3 regions of the Robertmurraya beringensis genome follow, and region 3 is predicted to be linked to each of the others. Evidence: riboswitches for the same ligand, from Rfam matches in the RefSeq annotation. Region 3 holds a riboswitch; each other region holds the start of a gene.

Region 1 (5,169 bases), on a different contig from region 3:
GTTAAACCCTATTTTAATGAGTTAGTACCAACTCTTAAGAAATTAGTTTAAGTTCAATTCCTTAAGAGGGATGCTTTTTTGTTGGATTAAACTAGTTGCACAGTATATATGTCTTTAGTGCAAATCAAAATAGAGATCTTTTCAAAGTTCATTAAAAACTCACTTGTTTTTATTTTTTCTCTTTTTGGAAATACTTCCTAAAAGGAGGTCGAATTATGTCGAAAGCACCTCTTATATAAGATCCGATTTGAAAATGAGTATGTAGTTCCCCACCTTCAAAATATAGATTTAACCTTCTTGATAAGGTGATTATTGATGTTGAAATACTTGCCTTTTCTTTCTCTGATAAAACCAGTTTACTAGCTAAAGATTTTAAATGATTATTAACAGGATTAACCGACATAATTTGCCTCCTCATGACAATATTCGCTAACTTTATTATATAATTTTTTCCAAGAATATAAAAATACACGAGAACCTCTATTCAAAAAAAGAAGAGAATCACCCTTCTCTCCTTATCCTGACATAAAACTCTTCAATTTCTACACTTTGACTTTATCCCAAAACACTAATACAAAGGCATCCTTAAGTGATTTCGTTATAAAACCTCTAATAAATTCCTTCAGTTAACATCCACTCCTATTTTGACATATCCCTAAATTCCTCTTTAAGCACCTATTTTTGCCGATTTTGATTCACTTTTGTGTAACGCTGTAAAAATATCCGATTTGTTTACTCAGCTACTAGTCCAGTAACATCTCGATCGTACATATATTTATAGAACATGATTATATTTAGGTTAGGAAAGTGAAATAGTTGACACTAAAAGGACCACACATATCTAAATATGTGTGGTCCAATTTTATTACCTTCTTCAACTAAAGGACTATAGTATAAGTGCATATCTTCACAAACTTAGCTTTATTACAGGAATGCCCTCCTTTTTAATTCAGTTGCCAGTGACAACTATTAAGTGACCTGAACAAATATATTCCTTTTTTATTCCCCTTGTATTAAATACTTTAACATTGGAGGTTTGGAGGTGCAACTAAAGTCGTAAATATTATTACAATAATAATTGAAGTGAAGTATTATGGTTGTAACAGAGCTTCTTGTAGTCCAGTTGCTGCAATAATTATAGCAACTTCTCCTCTTGATACCATCCCAGCCCCTATAATAAACGATGTGGGTGAAGAAAAGCCTGTGAACTTCGCTCCTAATGCACCACCTAACAATTTCGTGAGGACCGCGTTTTTAATAAAATAAGGTTTTTTAATTGAATAATCAATTTCATAATTCACTACGAACATTAACAAATTTATTATCTGTCATTCAATTTCCGCTACAATCTTATTAAAGGCAAAGTGCTACCATGTAACCACTTTGTGTACCTCCAATCTTCTCCACAAGTTCTAGGAAAAATAACTATATTTTTTTGCGATAAAAATACGATTCATGAAAAGATTGTCATTTTAACTATTCTATGGTTTACTAATACGTAGTTTTATAGAATGTCTTCATTAGGTGCCTAAGTATAGGAGAATAGGGAAGTTTAAAACAACGCGGAGCCCGCCACTGTAGTCGAGGAGCTGCTGCAATGCCACTGGGAAACTGGGAAGGCGCAGCATGTGATGAATCGGAGTCAGGAGACCTGCCTAAGAGAAGTTCTACAATGTGGTTATGGCAAGACCTCAGCTTATTTAAGCTGGGTTTTTTTTGTATGGTCGGGAATTACCATTAAAGGAGGAAGTAAGTTAATTATGAAAAAATTAAAGGAAACAATTAGTTTAATTGATGGTTTGAACACAAAAGCTCAGGAACAAATGGAACAACATTTAAACTCACTAACTAAACCATTCGGAAGTTTAGGCTTGTTAGAATCACTAGCGATTAAAATAGCAGGTATAACTGGAAATGCACAACCTAATATTGACCCAGCAATGGTAGTGTTAATGGCGTCAGACCATGGTGTAACTGTAGAAGGAGTTTCAGCTTATCCATCAGAAGTTACTCAGCAAATGGTTAGAAATTTTATTACAGGTGGAGCAGCGATCAATGTTTTATCCCGAGCTTCAAATGCCTCAGTTCAGGTTGTTGATATAGGGATTAATGGAGAGTTGCAACTTCCAGGTTTAATCAACAGAAAAATACGCTTTGGAACAAATAACATGGTGCAAGGACCAGCTATGGAAAGGACAGAAGCAGTTTCGGCGATAGAAGTAGGAATTGAGGTAGCACAGTCAGCTATACAGAAAGGTGCGAGACTTTTAGCACTTGGAGAAATGGGAATCGGAAATACCACAGCAAGTAGTGCGATGGTCGCCGTACTCGGGCAGTTATCTGTTGATCAAGTCGTTGGGTTTGGAACAGGAATAAATACAGATGAAAAAGTAAAAAAAGCCAACGTTATTAAAAGATCAATTGAAATAAATCAACCCAATCCAGCTGATCCGATTGACGTTTTGGCAAAAGTCGGGGGATTAGAAATAGCAGGACTTGCTGGGATTGTGTTGGGTGCTGCAGCAGCACGAGTCCCTGTTTTAATAGATGGCTTCATCACAGCTGTGGCTGCGTTGACAGCGGTTCGTATGACTCCCGCATGTGTGCATTATCTTATTGCATCACATCAATCAGTGGAACCGGGTCATATCTTTGTAAATAAACTTTTAGGATTACAGCCACTTGTTAATCTAAACCTTCGTGTTGGAGAAGGAAGTGGGACGGCAATTGCACTTCCCATTGTGAGATCAGCTATTAAAATTGCAAATGAAATGTCTACATTCGAGCAAGCAGGCGTTTCTGGTTCAACTGATGGTTCGGTAAAAGGTACAGCAGAAGTAGCGAAGACATCTGAAATATTACCTACAGAACCTACATTGCAAATAGCAACTCTTCATGAGTTTGATGTGCAACAAAAACAAGGTGTCTATAATGCAATTTATAGCCGAAGGGATATTCGTTCATTTATAAAGCAACCAATTGAGGAGGAAAAACTGTACAGAATCTTAAAAGCAGCACACCATGCACCCTCAGTTGGCTTTATGCAACCGTGGAATTTCATTGCGGTTCGCTCAGACGAAATTAAACAGCAATTACATGACGTTGTTTCTAAAGAAATACAAGTAGCAGGAAAATATTTTGAAGATGATCGGTCTTTGTTGTATCCTAAGCTAAAACTTGAAGGTATTCTTGAGGCACCTGTTACGATTTGTTTTACGTGTGACCCGACAAGGAACGGGGATCATGTACTGGGGCGCAATACGATACCAGAAACAGATGCCTATTCGGTAGTATGTGCTATGCAGAACTTATGGTTAGCTGCTCGGGCTGAAGGGCTTGGAGTTGGATGGGTTTCCTTTTATAAGAAACAAGACATACGAAAAATACTTAATATTCCGCCACATATCGAGCCTATCGGTTTGATGTCAGTTGGGTATACACATCAGTTTCAAGAACAACCTGTATTAGAGACAGTCGGATGGGGAAAACGAATACCAATAGACAATTTAATTTATACTGACAATTGGGGAAGCAATAAAACTAAATAGTTAAGTGACCATTATTTAGCTGGATTTGATAGAGTTATAAACGAAACGAGTCCTTCTTCATTAGAAGAACCGTTTCTAAATCTTTTATTAACATATGTTTTCCCATATTGTTCTTACTAACCATAATGAATAATAAAGTTATTTCATTAAATGTCCCGATTACGGAAAACTGTCTTATTGAAAATCAATCAAATTTATATAAATGTATACTCTTTTTAAAATAGCAGCAGTTCTAGAAATTACCCCATTTAAATTCATAGAACGGACTGAAGAACACTATGCTCTGTTAATGTTTAATGTTGATATAAATATAATAAACAGAACTTTCATAAAACCGGAAGTTCTGTTTGGTTTTATTGTCTTTAAGAAACAGATAGGTAAGGGTTTGAGATTATCGTTCCCTTTTCCCCCTGTTCACACCGTACGTGCGACTTTCACCGTATACGGCGTTCCAACTAATCCAATTCATTCAATTCTATGTACTCAAGTGAAATTAGTTTAATCTCAATCAAATCGTATAGTTTTTTACATAAACTTCTGAGTTCATTTACTTTTCCCTTTTGTTTGCTGTTCAGTTGTAAATCATCAAGAATAGAATTAATTTTATTAATATCTTTCAGATGTACGAGCCTGTGAAGAGTTTCATGTAGATCTATCAAGTTTGAATAACGGTCATCTTACATACCTAAACTCACTAATAATATCAGTTAACCAATTTTCCATAGTCATCCCCTTCGATTTCTTATTAGAAAAGCATCCTTGTTCTAAACTGCTTCTTTAGCTTAATAGTGCTCAGCATTTTCGAATTGTTCATCAAAGTCTCATTTTTCTTTGTTTTAGAATAGCAATAATTTTTATAGGAAAAACTTCCCTAAAAGGGATGACATTTAAGAAAGAAAAAATCATTGAAATATCTTCTTGGATAATAATGTTTATGTTGTTAATCAAATTTGTACCGAAGAAAAAAATACGTGAAGCACATGTAGTTTTCCTGTTTACACAGGTAGTCACCTGGTTAATGGGGGCACTTGTTGTTGAAAAAGGTAATATAAAATATCCCATCAGAACCTTCTTCAAAAAAACAATAAAAAGCAATTTTACTTTTGAATATTTTATTTTTCCTGCATGGAATGTATTGTTCAACATTCTTTATCCTGAAAACAAAAATACTTATATCAAGGCATTATATTATTTGTTGCATACTTCTCTAATAATATTTTTTGAAGTAATCGCTCTAAAGTACACAAAATTGATTCACTATAAAAAATGGAAATGGTATTGGAGCTTCATAACTGTATTCATCCATCCCTTTTTGTTCAACTAAAGTCCCCCAATGCTGAATATATGAAGCCCTTTTAGTTATGATTTCTCCCTTGACAAACCAAAAATTATTAATTTTCCATGCAATATTACATATTTGATAAAAAAATTCCAGATACTTGTTAAAGAATATAAAATTAATCTTAAAAAGGAATTGATTATATGGATAATAGAAAGGCTGCCAAGTTAACTGCTGGTGAGTTAGCACACTGTTGGGAACAGTTAATGAATAATAGTATGTTAAATGTTGTTTTGGAGTATCTTACATTAACATCAGAACTAGAAGAAGTTAAATCTCTTT
Region 2 (7,900 bases), on a different contig from region 3:
AGTTTTGGACAGGCAAACTAGAAAAAGAGACATTCTTACAACAGATGGAGGAAATCCGCCTTTCCTCTCTTCAGAAACAAAAGGAACAAGGAATTGACTTCATCCCTGTTGGAGACTTCAGCTTGTATGATCATGTACTCGATACAGCTATCATGTTCGGTCTTGTACCAAAACGATTTGAATACACGGGAGGTAAAGTATCACTTGAAACGTATTTTGATATAGCACGTGGTACGAAAGGTGCGGTTGCATCTGAAATGACTAAATGGTTTAACACAAACTATCACTATATTGTTCCAGAACTAGACGAGGCAGTCCCTACTCTAGTGGAGAACCGTCCCCTTCAATTTTATAAAGAGGCGAAACAAAAACTTGATATTCTCGGAAAACCAGTGATTTTAGGACCCATTACCTTTGTAAAACTATCAAAGGGCTATAAAGACAATGACCTAAAAACAGTAGTTGATCAATTTGTCCCGCTTTACGCTACTATTTTAAGTGAATTACAAACAGAAGGTGTCGAATGGGTACAAATCGATGAGCCGATTCTAGCTACAACGATTTCAGAAGAAGAAATTTCTATATTTCAAGATGTCTATAAACAGTTGAATGAAGCAGTTCCACATATAAATGTCATTTTACAAACTTATTTTGAGAGCATTGACCATTATGAAGAGGTCACTTCCCTCCCTGTTCAAGGAATTGGACTTGACTTTGTACATGATAACAATCAAAACCTTTCTGCTTTGAAAAAGTTTGGCTTCCCACAAGATAAAGTGTTAGCTGCCGGAATCATTGATGGTCGTAACATATGGCGTGCAAATCTTGAGGATAAGATCTCCCTTCTTTCAGAGATTGTGGATGTTGTGACCAAAGAGCGGCTGATCCTACAACCCTCATCCAGCTTGTTACATGTACCTGTAACTGTTAAGAGCGAAGAAACACTCGAGGAAGTGTTAAAAGAGGCACTATCGTTTGCTGATGAAAAATTACAGGAGATTGTTCTACTGACCAAAGGCTTACAAGGTGGGAAAGAAACCATACAGAAAGAAATTTCAGCAAGTAAAAAAGCGATTCAAGCACTAAATCATTCAGCCTCTCGTAACAACACACAAGTTCAAGAAGACATTCAAAACTTGCGTACGTTTAGAGCTGAACGGGAGACAACATCTGAGGTTCGTCTACAGATTCAAGATGAGACTTTTCAATTGCCCCTTCTTCCAACGACCACAATTGGAAGCTTCCCACAAACACAAGAAGTGAGGAAACAGCGTTTAAAATGGCGTAAAGGCGAGTTAACTGATGCGGATTATCAAGAATATATAAAAGCGGAAATGAAAAAATGGATTGACATTCAGGAAGAACTGGGTCTAGATGTGTTCGTGCATGGCGAATTTGAACGGACAGATATGGTTGAATATTTTGGTGAAAAATTGGCCGGTTTTCAATTTACCAAATTCGGCTGGGTCCAGTCATATGGTTCCCGTTGTGTCAAGCCACCTCTTATTTATGGGGATGTATCCTTTCAAGAACCGATGACTGTCAAAGAAACGGTATATGCCCAGTCGTTAACAACCAAGCCTGTAAAAGGAATGTTGACAGGTCCTATTACCATTTTAAACTGGTCGTTTGTACGAGATGATATTTCACGCTATGAGGTTGCTAATCAAATTGCCCTGGCGCTTCGAAAAGAAGTGGAAGTTCTTGAGGAAAATGGAATCCGTATGATTCAAGTGGATGAACCAGCCATTCGTGAGGGGCTACCACTAAAACAGGAGAAAAAGGAAAGTTACTTAGATGCTGCGGTTTATGCTTTTAAACTTGCCACAACATCCGTACAAAATGAAACACAAATTCACACACATATGTGTTATTCAGATTTCAAAAATATCATCGATGCCATTACAGCGCTTGATGCGGATGTTATTTCAATCGAAACATCTAGAAGTCATGGTGAATTGATTCACGCCTTCGAAGAACATACGTATGACAAAGGCATCGGTCTCGGTGTCTATGATATTCATAGTCCACGTGTACCAAAGCTTGAAGAACTGACAAGAAACATTGATCGTGCCCTTCAAGTCCTTAACCCAAAGCTGTTCTGGATCAATCCTGACTGCGGGTTAAAAACAAGAGGGATGGATGAGACCATTGCTTCACTGAAGGTAATGGTAGAAGCAGCCAAACAAACGAGAGAAAGATTGCTCGTGATAAAAGGATCATAATTTAGATATGGTATAAAAAGAAAGAGCCTATTTTGAAGAATGATTGTTCAGAATAGGCTCTTTTCCTATATAGAAAGAAGAGACGGCATTTGGGATTTTTTCAACCAACAAACTTTACAAAATCAGCCTTTTATAAAACCTCACTTATTTGTGATACCGTTCACCGCCTCGGACAAAAATGAGGTTCTCTTGGATTTATGAGTTCTCGAGTAACCAGCAAAAGCCAAATAAGCGGAGATTTTTCCGTTAGATGCAGAATCGAGCTCGTTTCGGGTTAATTAAGGCGAAGTTTTCCGCCTATGCAAAGAAAAATCCCCCATTTTCTATTTTTTCGAACCATTAGGCGGAATCTCTCCGTCTATTTCAGCCTTTTTAAGTAAAAGTTACTAATTAAGTGGAATTTCTCCGTCTATTTTTCCGCTCGGGTTCTTTACCTGATTCCCCAACAGTTAAGCGCATACGTCAATTCTTGTGTCTTTTAATAAGAAAGCACCTGAATGGAAACATACTAGTAATAAAAACAGGCTCTTTCCCTTAAGCCATATATAATACAATCTCTTGTTTCTTCAAGGAAGCCTGTACATCAATAATCCGCTGATTACCGCTTCCGCGAAAACGTTTCTGCGGTACCATTTTCTCGATTAAAAACTTTCCGTCCACTAATACGTCTACTTCCCGTAGAAATTGCTGTACATCCGCATTCCTTTCAGACCAACGTAAAAGTTCTTCAAATGTAAAGCCTGTATACGACCAAATATTTAATCCCCTTGCTTTTACACGTTTCACTAATGAAAATAGCTCTTGGCAATAAAGAAAAGGTTCTCCACCGGATAAGGTTAATCCATCTAAAAAAGGATTCTCCATCATTTGGTTGTAAATATCATCTTCCACATAAGGTTCACCATAGTCTTTATCCCAGGATTCTTGATTATGACATCCAAGGCAATGATGCGGGCACCCTGATACAAAGAGAACCGCTCTCCACCCTACACCATTCGAGATAGAATCAGAATAGAAACCTCCGATTTTCAATTTCGTCCCCCCTGCCTTTTATGAATGAATCACTCGATCTAGTAATTCCGCTTTTTTACCATCATTCCACTTGCCTGTTGTACCAACCAGGTATCCAGTAATACGTTGGATAACATCCAACCGATCGCCATGACAGTATTCACATATGGTTGCATCGGCATCGCTTGTTTCGTGTCCACAATCTATGCATCGACAGATCGTATGATTTAAGCTGAAATAGCCGATATCTAATTGATGGGCCATGAGCACCATTTTTTCGATCGCCTGCCAGTTTTCTAATGCTTTTCCATCTAATTCAATATACGCAATATGTCCACCTAACGTTAAGGCATGGTAAGGTGCTTCAATGGTCATTTTCTTAACCGCCGACAAGTGATGCCATACTGGGACATGGTTTGAATTGGTATAGTATTCTCGAGTATTGATTCCTTCTACTTCACCAAAACGTTCTCGATCATGTTTTGGGAATTTTTTGCACAACGACTCGGCGGGTGTAGCAAGTAAGCTATAGTTAAGTTGAAATCGTTCTTTAAGTTCCGTACATTTATCTCGCATAAAAGTGACGATTTCCAACCCTTTTGTTTGTGCTTCAGCTGATTCTCCGTGATGTTTCCCCTCTAAAACGAGTAAACATTCCGCTAATCCAATAAATCCAATCGCTAAAGTAGATTGATTGATTACTTTTTCAATAGTGTCTTCTGGTTTTAATTCACTTCCACCCCGCCATAAATATTTTATGACCGTTGGGAACTGTTTCACTAAAGCTTGTTTTTGAAAATCAAAGCGGGTTTTTAATTGTTCACCCACTTCTTCTATTAAGTACTCAAGTTTCTCATAAAAACGGCTCCATTTCTCACCTTCAGAAATTCCTTCTTTTTTAACTTCTTCCCATGTCTCTAATGCGATTCGCACTAGATTAATAGAAGTAAAGGAAGCATTACCCCGACCAACGGAAGTTTTTTCTCCATGAATATTTTCAAATACACGAGTACGACAACCCATGGTAGCTGTTTCATACAGATAACGTGTTGGATCTCCGGCACTCCATTTTTCATGCTGATTAAAAGACGCATCTAAATTGATAAAGTTTGGAAAGAAACGTTTTGCCGTTACGCGACAGGCTAATCGGAATAAATCATAATTAGAATCGCCCTCTTTCAAATTGACACCGTCTTTCACTTTAAAAATTTGAATGGGAAAAATAGCTGTTTGCCCATAACCAACACCACGTTCTGTTGAAAGGAGTAGCTGCTCCATCACACATCGTCCCTCTGGAGAGGTATCTGTCCCATAATTAATAGAAGAGAAAACGACTTGATTCCCGCCGCGCGAATGAATGCTGTTCATGTTATGTATAAACCCTTCCATCGCCTGATACACCGTATTTATCGTACGATTTAACGCATATTGAATGACTCTTTCCGCTCCGGTCAAACCGTCCAAATCATTTTCCTTATAAGCAGAAATAGGTACAGCCTTTAATTTGTCAAAATCACTTCCCGTAAATTCACAAGCCTTCTTTAATTCTTTTTCATAAGTTACTTTAACAAATGGAGCCATATAGAAATCAAATGCTGGGATGGCTTGTCCTCCGTGCATTTCATTTTGAGCAGTCTCGAGAGAAATACACGCCATTATTGCCGCCCCATGAATCCCCTTGGGACGACGTAGTGCAGCATGATTCACCTCCATTCCATTCTTGAGCAGTTGATCAAGCGGATGTTGTAAGCAAGTTAAGCTTCGAGTTGGATAATAATCCAGATCATGGATATGGATCGCTCCCGTTCGATGCAAGAAATGATGTTCCGGTTTCAGCAATTCGGCTGTCGTATAAGCTTTTGTTGTTTCACTTGCAAACTTCATCATCATACCCGAAGGTGTCTCCGCACTCATATTGGCATTTTCCTTCGTAATATCGTTTGATTCCGCTCTAATAATTGATGCAATCGTTTCAAATGATTTTCCATTTCTAGCTTTCGTTCTTTCTTCATGGTATAAAATATAGGCAGTTGCTACGTCCAATCTTTCATTCTTCACTAGTTCCATTTCAACAATGTCTTGAATTTCATCTACTGAAATTTGCCTTTGTTGAATTTGTGTATGTAAAGCATCCAATACCTTTTGAGCTAGGTTTGTTGTCATTCCTGGTTCTGTAGCTTTTTCAGCCTTTTCAACAGCCTGTATGATTTTTTCAGGGCAAAACGGAACAATACATTTATCTCGTTTGATTACTTCTTGTAAGGTATTCATCATTTGCAAAATCATCACGTTCTTTCGTAAAAAGTATGTGTAAGAAAAGAATGGCGGTTGATTACCTTTTTAATAGGAAGATTCTCCAGTAGGTCAGATTGTTTTAGCATAAAGTTTCATAAAACCCCTCTTTTTGTCGTCAAATAAAAAAGCTATCTCATTGAAAGAGATAGCCTAAAATGGAAACGTTCAGAAATAAAAAAATGGATACGTCTCCATTCCTCAATCCCCGAAGAAATGATTCATCTGTTTTATATAGGCAGGTCTCCTGGCTTTGCTTCATTCTCCGATTCCCTTCCCATGCAGTTGCATAGTGGCATTGAATCATCGTCAGCTTCACAGTTGCGGGGACAGCATCGGAATTACACCGAATTTCCCTATTAAACTACATATAGTAGTACCTGTATAAAACGAACACCATATATTGTTTTCAATAGAATCAAGTGTACCACCCTTGAAATGGAAAGTAAATCTATAAATAGGAAGTTCACGAAAATGTAAAATTTAGACTTCTTATTCATGTACCCTCAAAGGTTATTGATGATATGTTAAAAGAGTTGCATACACATAGAGATCAAATAAACGATTTGCTTCACCATTTAACCATGACCCCGGATATTGTTGGAATGAATCCGATACATGAAATGTAACCGAAAGATATCTCTAGTACCATCCTTACTTTGTTAGCCAAAAAAATAAAGCATTACCCCTGATTTGAGGTAATGCTCTGATATTTTTTACATCATTTAATTTAGGGATGTTGCACTTTTCGTCTTTTGTCCTTTAAAAATAAGTTGATCCAGTGCAAAAGCATTAGAACCTGTTAGAGCAAGAGATACGGCCATTACTAAAAATGCTAAATCCAATTCATATCCAGCCATTTGACCATTTCCTAAAAAACCTGCCGCTAATTTCACTTTTAAGATGGCTCCGAGCATAAGTACCGCAAAAAGAACGGAAACCCATCTTGTAAATAACCCAAGTACTAAGGCAAGTCCTCCCACAACTTCTATTAAAGCCACACCGTAAGCAAGAAACCCTGGAAGCCCTATGCTGCTAAACCATCCTACCGTATTTTCAATCCCACCTTGGAATTTAACGAATCCGTGAATAAAAAAGATGATTCCTAATACTACTCGTAAAATGACAGAACATAATTCAAACTTGTTTTCCATTTTTCTTTTTCCTCCGTGGTTTAATTTTGTTTTGAGATTACTTTTTTGAATCTCCAAACTCTGATTAGAATTGGTTAATTATTTAAATCAGCTAGAATCCATTTCATCAAGTCTTGTTGGTTTTCTACTGAAATTGTATGTCCTTCTGAATAGGATTGAAAAGTAACTTGTGACCCTAGCCCTTGGAAAAACACATGACTGTCTACTCCCCATTCATACGGTAGTACGTTGTCAAATTTACCGTGAGAAATAAACAACGAAAGCTGATTAACAGGTTTCATGTTGTATTCTTCTTTAACGAATCCAGGAATATAACCGCTTAGGGCAACAATCCCCTTGATTCGGTTCCCCAATGTTAAGCCAAGCGTCATGGACAAAATCGCTCCTTGACTAAATCCAAGTAAATATATGCTATCTGGGTTGATTGGATAATTGTCAGTTGCATAATCAATGAAGGTAGTCAACTCACTGATTGCATGGTCAAATGCTTCTCTATGTGGTTTACCAAAGCCTTGAATGGTAAAGTATGCAAAACCTGGTGGTTGAGCTAAAGGACCACGAACGCTAAAAATGTAAAACGTATCTTCTAGTCCCTGAACAAGCGGCAGCATATTTTGTTCATTACTTCCCATACCATGCATCACAAAAATAGCAGGATAGGTTTTATTTGGCTCAATTTGAGATGGTTTACGAAGTTCATAAATCATTGGTGAATTCAATATACCTCATCCCTCCTTAAAATATTTACTCATATAGAAAACAATTCTCTATTAGAAAACACCTGAACAAAAAAATTGTTTCTTAATATGAATACTTGTTGTTTATAAGATAACAACCAAAGATATAGTATGTCAATAGTTTATTTGCTAATATATAATTATGTTTCATAATTGAAAACATTGGAGATGATTCGTCTGGATATTGGAGCCAAAATTCGAGCCATAAGAAACAGAAAAAAAATCACCATTTCTCAGATGTGTGAAGGAACAGGTCTTTCTAAAGGATTTATTAGCAATGTAGAGAACAACAATACTTCACCTTCTATTAATACATTAAGTACCATTGCAACGTTTTTAGATGTCCCTCTACCCTATTTACTGTTAGAAAAGAAGCAGCATATGCGTGTGGTTCGGAAAGAGGAAAGAACCAATTCTTCTTTTAATCATTTAAAAATTGAGCACTTAGCATCCAAAGGCGGACTGAGAACGATGATCGTTG
Region 3 (7,900 bases):
ATAAACACAACCCCCTTTTTGAAAATTTTTGCTGATGCTTCTACCTTTGCTCTTTTCATAAATTTTTCAAATAATCAATTGCAAATCGTAATGATTACTATTATAATCAACATAAATCGAAATTATTACGATTAACATAAAGAGAGATGGTTTTACAGAGGGGTGACGAGAAATTGAAGAAAAAAATGATTTCGCTATTATCTTTTCTAACCGGTTTTGTTCGTATTGTCGGCTTGTAACAGTACTACGTCAACAGAGAGTAATACTGAGAATACGAGTGACAAACTACAAATCTATACAACTATATACCCCATACAATATTTTACTGAGAGAATCGGTGGAGACTATGTTTCAACAAAGAATTCTGAGGACTATTTTTATATAATGAAAGACCAGTTTCCTTTGGAAACTGGTTTTTATTATTTATATGTTTCACACTTCTTAGTTTCTAATTATATCTAGAGTTTTAAACAGTACACGTGAATAAGAGTGTTTGATGTTATTGGTATTTTTCCCCTCAATTGTCTCCACTAGTTTTCCGTCATACATTACCATTATGCGGTCACAAAATTTTCTAGTTGTCACTAGGTCATGTGAAATAAATAAATAGGTTAGTTTATATTGTTTTTTTATATTTTCCAACATGTTTATGATTACTTGTTGCGAATCTAGGTCCAGGCTAGAGATGGATTCATCAAAAATTATCAGTTCTGGTCTTACAACCAAGGCCTTCGCAATACAAACCCGTTGCTTCTGCCCACCACTCAATTGATGAGGATATCTTGAAAGATATGACTCATCAAGATTTACTAGCCTGAGGACTTTCTTGTAGCTTTCTTCCCATGTCGATTTTTCATTTGGATAATAATTAAGAAGAGGTTCTAACAAAATTTCCTTTATTGTCATTTTTGGAAACAGGGATGACGAAGAGTCTTGAAAAACTAGTTGAATATGTTTATATAACCATTGACTACTCTTGTCCTTTATCGACTGACCTCTGAAGCAAATTTCTCCTGATGTGAGAGGCTCTAATTTTGTGATTAGTTTAGCCAACGTACTTTTTCCACTTCCACTTTCCCCTACTAGACCAATACTTTCCCCGCTCGCTATTGTAAAATTTATTTGATGAACCGCCTTAATATATTCCTTTATCACAAATAATGATTTGTTTCTAGCTCTTCTTGGAAACGCTTTTGTCACATTCTTCAGTTCTAATAGGATCAACTTGTCACTCCTCCAGCATTCATCTGAATAATACGATTTGCATATTTATTTATACTTTGTTGATCATGAGAGATTAATAAAATGGTTAGCTGATAGTCCTTCTGTAATTTCTTTAATAGTGTCAAAACCTTTTCTCTATTTATGGCATCAAGTGCAGTGGTTGGTTCATCTGCGATTAATATCTTAGGTTTCATGCTGACCATCATAGCTAATAAAATCCGTTGGCGCATTCCCCCACTAAGTTCAAATGGATATGACGATAATATTAGGTTTGGATGAGAAAAACCAACCTGATTTAAAAGAGAATGTAGGTACTCTTCTAACTCCTTACTCTTCCACTTTTGTCTAAGTCTTAATGTTTCCACCATTTGTTTTTTTATCGTTCTAATGGGATTTAAACCATTTAAAGATTCTTGAATCAGTAAGGAAATTTCCTTACGCCTAAACCTTTGCCATTCCTTCTCGTCAAGAAAGTTAATGATCTGGTCATTATAAATCATTTGGCCTTTGGTCACCTTCCACCGATCTCCTAACATGCCTACCATTGCATGCGCTGTTACACTCTTTCCACATCCACTTGGTCCTGTAATAGCGACCATTTCTCCAGCAAATAATTCAAAAGATATATTTTGAACGATAGGTTTATGATAATAAGAAATTTCTAAATCTTTTACACGTAAAAGAGGCCTGTTTGAAATCAATTTCCTACACCTCTTTCACACTGTGTTTACTATACTGATCACCTATTAATTGACAGGCTAACATAAACAGGAAGAGGGCCAGTCCCGGAAAAATCATGACAAATGGCGCAATCTGAAAATACAAAGTGGCATCATGTAGCATACTTCCCCATTCTGGAGTCGGAGGTTGGGTTCCTAGGCCTAAAAAAGAAAGTGCTGCTATTAAAAGGACAATTTTCCCCATATCCAACGTTCCAAACACCACTAGATTTTGGAGAATAACAGGAAATATATAATACCTCATGATACGAAAATGTGAATTCCCTGACATTCGAGCAGAGAAAATATAATCTTCTTCGCATGTTTTTATTACTAAACTACGAATGAACCGAACATAATTAGTCCATCGAACGATTAAAATAGCCATTACCATATTGAAAAGACTGGGACCTAATACGCCAACAATCGTTATTGCCAGGATAATATCTGGAATGGCAAGGGTGACATCGATGAAACGCATGATCAAATAGTCTAACCTCCCACGAAAATATCCTATAAATAAAGCAATAGGAAGGCTAATAACAAAGGTTAAAAGCATAATGATCACAGAATACACAACACTTACTCTTATCCCATAAATAATTCGTGATAAGATACAACGTCCTAAATGATCCGTTCCAAAGGGATATTCGAAATTTGGCGATAATAGGCGTTTAGAGAGATTTACTTCCAGAGGGTCATGAGGAGATACCCCTGGTGCTAATAAGCCAATTACAAAAATAAAGATAAGAAGAGATACACCAACCATTTTCTTACACTTAAATATATCTCTGACCTTCATGGACATCCCTCCCCTAACGTACGGTTAATCTTGGATCTAATACGACATATATAAAATCTACAATTATATGGACAGTGACAAATAGACATGAAGTAAACACTACATATCCTTGAATGACTGGATAATCTCGCATATTAATGGCATCGATTATATACTTTCCTAACCCAGGCCAAGAAAAAATAGTTTCTACAATTACACTTCCAGCTAGCATAAATGCTAAACTAGTCCCAAGCATGGTTAGCACTGGTAGAAAAGCGTGTTTAAAAATATGAAAAATAAAGATTCTTGTTCTTGAAATACCTCTCATTTTTGCAGCCTTAACAAAAGGTTGATTGTTCAGCTCGAGCATATTTGTTCGAAGGATACGAGCATACACCACTCCCAAACCCAATCCCAGGGTTATAGCAGGTAGCACAAGGTGTTGTAATGTTCCACGACCCATAGAAGGAAACCAACCAAATTGAACAGAGAAAAAATAAATAAATAGAAATCCCAACCAAAAAGTAGGAACGGAAGAACCGACAATGGCCAGCATTCTTCCCACTAAATCCAAGCAGTTATTAGAATAAATAGCCGTAGAAATCCCCAAAATAATCGTCACTAAAAACATAACAAGTAATCCAGCGAATGCCAATTCCAACGTCGCGGGTAGCCTATATACTAATTCCTTTACAACGGGTTCTTTGGAAACATAGGATGTCCCCCAATCCCATAAAAAAGCGTCTTTTAACCAATGAATATATTGACTCCATAAGCTCTCTGTCAAACCTAATTCTTCTCTTAAGGCTATCAATGCTTCTTCAGATGCTGGCACATTATGCTTGGTTAATAGGATATATGCTGGATCACCTGGTGCTAACCTTAATAATAGAAAAGTGAAAGTAGATACGAAAAAAATCACGAAAAACAAATGCAATAAACGGGCTAACCCATAACGAATCATATGCTTCCCTACTTACTTATATCAAGCTGGGAGTGAATATAGTAATACTCAATAGGATGTGGAGTAAACCCTTCCACCCCTTTTTTAGCACTAAATACGGTCTTGGGATGAACAATAAATGATTGTGGCACGTCATTAATAATCAAATCTTGAATTTCAATCGCTACCTGATCACGCTTCGCTCGGTCAGTAGTTTCATTTAATTCATTGATTTTCTGATCAACGATTGGAGATTCATAGTTACTAATATTAGATTCACTACTTGATTGATAGAACATACTTAAAAAGTATTGCGGATCTCCAGTATGCGCAGTTAGCATGCTATACATGGATAAATCCCAATCTTCATTCATTAACGCTTCATCAATATTTTCTACTTGACGTATACTTACTTTTATTCCTTGTTTCAATAATTCACTTTGAATTACCTCCGCCATAACGGTTAACTCCGGACGTTGTGGAAAGGTAAAAAGTGTAACATCAAATATAGTCCCTTGCCTTTCCCAAATACCTTCTTCATTTTTCTTCCAACCTGCTTTTTTTAGTAACTCACTACTAGATAACGATGGTTCTAGTTTCGCAACATTCCCAAATGAGAATACTTCCGGAAAGGGACTTTTTGCTTCTGTACCTGCATTTAGCATAATAGATTGAACAATCTCTTCACGTGGAGTATTCAAATCAACCACTTTTCTAAGAGCTAATTCCTTAAAAAATGGGGAATTCATATTAAACATCAACATATGAGTTCGTAATGATGGAGTGACGTATACTTCAAATTTTTCATCCTTTTCTAATACTGCCATGTTATCAATCGGAATATCTGTCGCACCATCCACATCACCTGATTGAAGTGACATTAATCTCGTAGTTCCTTCTGGAATATACTTAATGATTACTTCAGACAATAGCGCTTGTTCTCCCCAATAATCTTCAAATCTTTCCACAACAAGGGATTCATCTTTTTTAAATTGTTTAAACGAAAAGGCTCCTGTAAGAGCAGGATAACGATTCTCATCATCTATAGTGCTTACATCCGCGATCATTGTAGATGGATCTGCTAAATGAGGAATTAATGCTGCGTTCGCTTGTACAGTGACAATTATTAACTCATGTGCGGATACAACCTCTATGGTTTCAATGTTCAAAAGGTCTTTTACTTTTGGATCCTTCTCTATCGAGCGCAGTAAGGAATTCTTTACACTTGACGCATCCATCGCTTTTCCGTTGTGAAAACTAACATTCTCCTCAAGCTTAAATCTCCATGTAGTAGCATCTTCTTGCGTCCATTCTTTCGCTAACCACGGATTAACTTGTAAATCTTCATCCAACTTTACCAATGTTTCTCCTGTTCCTGTACGCATAACCTCCCAACTATCACTACCATGGGGGTCAAGACTTTGTGGACTCCAAGGGAATGCCAGAGTCATTTTTTTATCTTTTTTAGGGGAATCTCCAATTCCAATAGTTTTTTCCTGGCTACATCCAGAGAACACGATTAGGAAACAAACAAAAAAATACACCATTTTCCCCTTACCATATTTACCCATAAAAATACCTCCATTATTAAATAAAAAAAGCACTTCCAACCGTAATAACGAAAGCGGTCAGAAATGCTTTTCATGATAGAGGGGAATAGGAATCTCACCACATCCAAACTCATTGATGTTGGCATGTATAAGAAGATCCTTTATCAGCATCCTAACCACCTCCCTAAAATCCCGTAGGTCAATCGGCGATGTTAAAATAGGCAGGTCTCCTGACTTAAGGAAACATTCAAACCTTCCCAGGAGTACCCCAGTGGTATATTTGAATGTTCTTCACACTATTGTGAAATTCCCATTACAGTGGCGGGTCCGTGTCGGCATTTAACCGACTTCCCTTTTAAGCGGATAAAGTTATATCTAGCACCTATTTCCAAAACATTATTAAGATGTACTTAGTAATTTAATTTCAATTCCGAAAACCTTCTTCTTTTTACTGACCTATTCCCTTCCAAAACCAGTTGACTATCCTCTAATTATGGTGATGATGATGTTCATACCCATGTTCTTCCGCATATTTACGGAAATTTTCTAAATCTTGCATTCCAGTCGATGTACCGTTTAAGGCCTGGTTCATACGTTCTAACAGTACCGTTCTTAACTTTGGATGATAGCCAAAATACTGTGCTATATCTATTGATACATGCGGATAAGACTCTTTAAACTGTTCGGCCATTTTATTCATTCTTTTCATTAAAATGCCCGTAAATAAAAAATACGGCAGCATGATGATTTTTTTTGCGCCCAATTTAATGCAGCGTTCCATCCCATCCTGCACAGTTGGCGTCGTTACCCCCATAAAGGCACTTTCAACAATAGGTACATTTAATTTCTCCCACAATAATCTGCTAATTTTATAAAAATCACCATTAGCATATGGATCGCTGCCGCCTCGTCCAATTAATAAAATGGCCGTATCCTCATGCTTTTGCTCCACATCAAAACCTGTTTCAGTAAGTCTTGTTTTTAAAATTTCAAAAACTTCCTCATGAACACCTATCGTTTGGCCATAGGTAAATTGAACATCTGGGAAATGCTCTTTTGCATGTTCAATTTCTGCAGGAATGTGCAATTTTGAGTGTCCTGCATGTAATAAAATGATGGGAATTACATGTATTTCATCCGCACCTTTTTCAACACATATCTGAATCCCATCTTCAATATTTGGTGTTGCAAATTCTAAAAAGCATGTTTCTACTAAAAGGGCTGGATCAATGTATTCTTTCATCTGCCCGATAAATTCGCGAACCTCTATATTTCCTGCCTCCAGCCTGCTACCATGTCCAACAAATAATACAGCTTTTTTAATTGGTCCATTACCTTTCTTGTATTTTTCAATTCCTTTTATGCGGTCTTCGCTGCGCTTCCGCACACCGTGCTCCATTGAATAAATGATAGCATCTTGTTCAACTGCCTCATGAACAATATCACGAGCGGTTTCTTCATGTTGAACCGAATACCATGTCCCTTTTGGGTAATCAATTACTACGCATTTATCTTTACAGCGGCCGTTACATCGTGTACGGGATGTATGAATATGCTCATCCAAACGGTTTTTACGGATTTCATCACGAATTTGCTGCGTGACCTCTTCAGCTCCTGCTGCCATACAGGTTGCCCCATTGCAAATAAGTAAGTGACGCTGCATTTGTGTTAAATCCCATGTCGTCATAAAGTTACCTCCCTCTCTCCATCATCTTGGACCCTCTATATCTCTTTGTTATATCAACAGAGCCTCCGATTAAAGCACGTATATTAGAGGTTAAAACGAAACTTAGTCATGTAACTTCACAGGCTCCCAACTAATGATCGCAGCATAGAATGTGTGACGGTATACATACTGGCCATTCTCCATAGCAATAAAACCTTCGAGTGATGCTTTCACATGTGCCATATCAAACTGGGGTGATAAGATTTTTTTGCTTTGTGCTTCATATAATTGCTGCAACGTATCATAACGATACTCACGCTCCAGCTTGAGCATTTCACAATTTGCAAAAATCCCTAACTGATACAGCATATTGACGATGGTAATATAATCACGGCGAGGATATTTAATGTAATAGCCAAACTGCTCATCTAAAATAACGTAATGCGGCTGAATAGGTCCTGTTGTTAAGCCAATGATGGCTCGCTTTTTGGCAAGCCGGTTCATTTTTTTCAACGCCGCATTCATTTCATACATACGATAAAAGCAGTTCACCCCAATAACAACATCATGTTGCTCAATTTGCGCTTTTTCCCATTTACTATGAACGAACCGAACATTTGCATCGTTTTCAAAGTATTGTTTTAAATAATCAAGCACACTTTCAGAACCATCCACTAACGTTAATCTTTTGACGTTTTGACGGAGTTGAAAGGTATAATTGCCCCAGCCCGGCCCCATTTCAATACAAGATGCATTCTGCGGGATATGCTGTTTCATTACTTCGTAAATTTTTTTTGCATAGTTATCTGTTTGCTTGTATGTTTTTTTCCTCATGGACTGAGCCCAAAATGCTTCTTCCAGTTCATCATCAATCATTCGTTCTGGCATCTTGCCATGCCAGTTTAACATGCCTTCTTTCCACAGCTTTTCAAAATCAAAGCGTAAAGGGGATCCTTTTTTCATTGAACTTTCTCCTCAATCTCGACAACCTAAATGGACAATCCTTCTCTGGTGAAT

The links. Region 3 has a riboswitch for cobalamin ahead of ACFFHF_RS09745 (ABC transporter substrate-binding protein). Riboswitches for the same ligand answer to the same signal wherever they lie in the genome.
Positions count from the first base shown of each region.
Region 1: another riboswitch for cobalamin. It lies ahead of cobT (nicotinate-nucleotide--dimethylbenzimidazole phosphoribosyltransferase); the one in region 3 lies ahead of ACFFHF_RS09745 (ABC transporter substrate-binding protein).
Region 2: another riboswitch for cobalamin. It lies ahead of ACFFHF_RS08540 (anaerobic ribonucleoside triphosphate reductase); the one in region 3 lies ahead of ACFFHF_RS09745 (ABC transporter substrate-binding protein).

Region 1 is NZ_JBHLUU010000079.1:1,101-6,269, forward strand. It holds gene ACFFHF_RS12200 (response regulator) at 1-51, shown strand, start outside; gene ACFFHF_RS12205 (SMODS domain-containing nucleotidyltransferase) at 170-403, opposite strand; gene ACFFHF_RS12210 (cation:proton antiporter domain-containing protein) at 1,092-1,310, opposite strand; cobalamin riboswitch at 1,506-1,673, shown strand; gene cobT (nicotinate-nucleotide--dimethylbenzimidazole phosphoribosyltransferase) at 1,761-3,548, shown strand; gene ACFFHF_RS12220 (CBO0543 family protein) at 4,483-4,872, shown strand; gene ACFFHF_RS12225 (DUF3231 family protein) at 5,031-5,169, shown strand, end outside.
Region 2 is NZ_JBHLUU010000025.1:28,873-36,772, forward strand. It holds gene metE (5-methyltetrahydropteroyltriglutamate--homocysteine S-methyltransferase) at 1-2,225, shown strand, start outside; gene nrdG (anaerobic ribonucleoside-triphosphate reductase activating protein) at 2,760-3,257, opposite strand; gene ACFFHF_RS08540 (anaerobic ribonucleoside triphosphate reductase) at 3,276-5,510, opposite strand; cobalamin riboswitch at 5,749-5,927, opposite strand; gene ACFFHF_RS08545 (DoxX family protein) at 6,254-6,682, opposite strand; gene ACFFHF_RS08550 (alpha/beta hydrolase) at 6,757-7,401, opposite strand; gene ACFFHF_RS08555 (helix-turn-helix domain-containing protein) at 7,597-7,900, shown strand, end outside.
Region 3 is NZ_JBHLUU010000027.1:111,793-119,692, forward strand. It holds gene ACFFHF_RS09725 (ABC transporter ATP-binding protein) at 442-1,224, opposite strand; gene ACFFHF_RS09730 (ATP-binding cassette domain-containing protein) at 1,221-1,925, opposite strand; gene ACFFHF_RS09735 (ABC transporter permease) at 1,930-2,745, opposite strand; gene nikB (nickel ABC transporter permease) at 2,759-3,688, opposite strand; gene ACFFHF_RS09745 (ABC transporter substrate-binding protein) at 3,697-5,238, opposite strand; cobalamin riboswitch at 5,421-5,618, opposite strand; gene ACFFHF_RS09750 (CbiX/SirB N-terminal domain-containing protein) at 5,705-6,904, opposite strand; gene ACFFHF_RS09755 (methyltransferase domain-containing protein) at 7,007-7,846, opposite strand.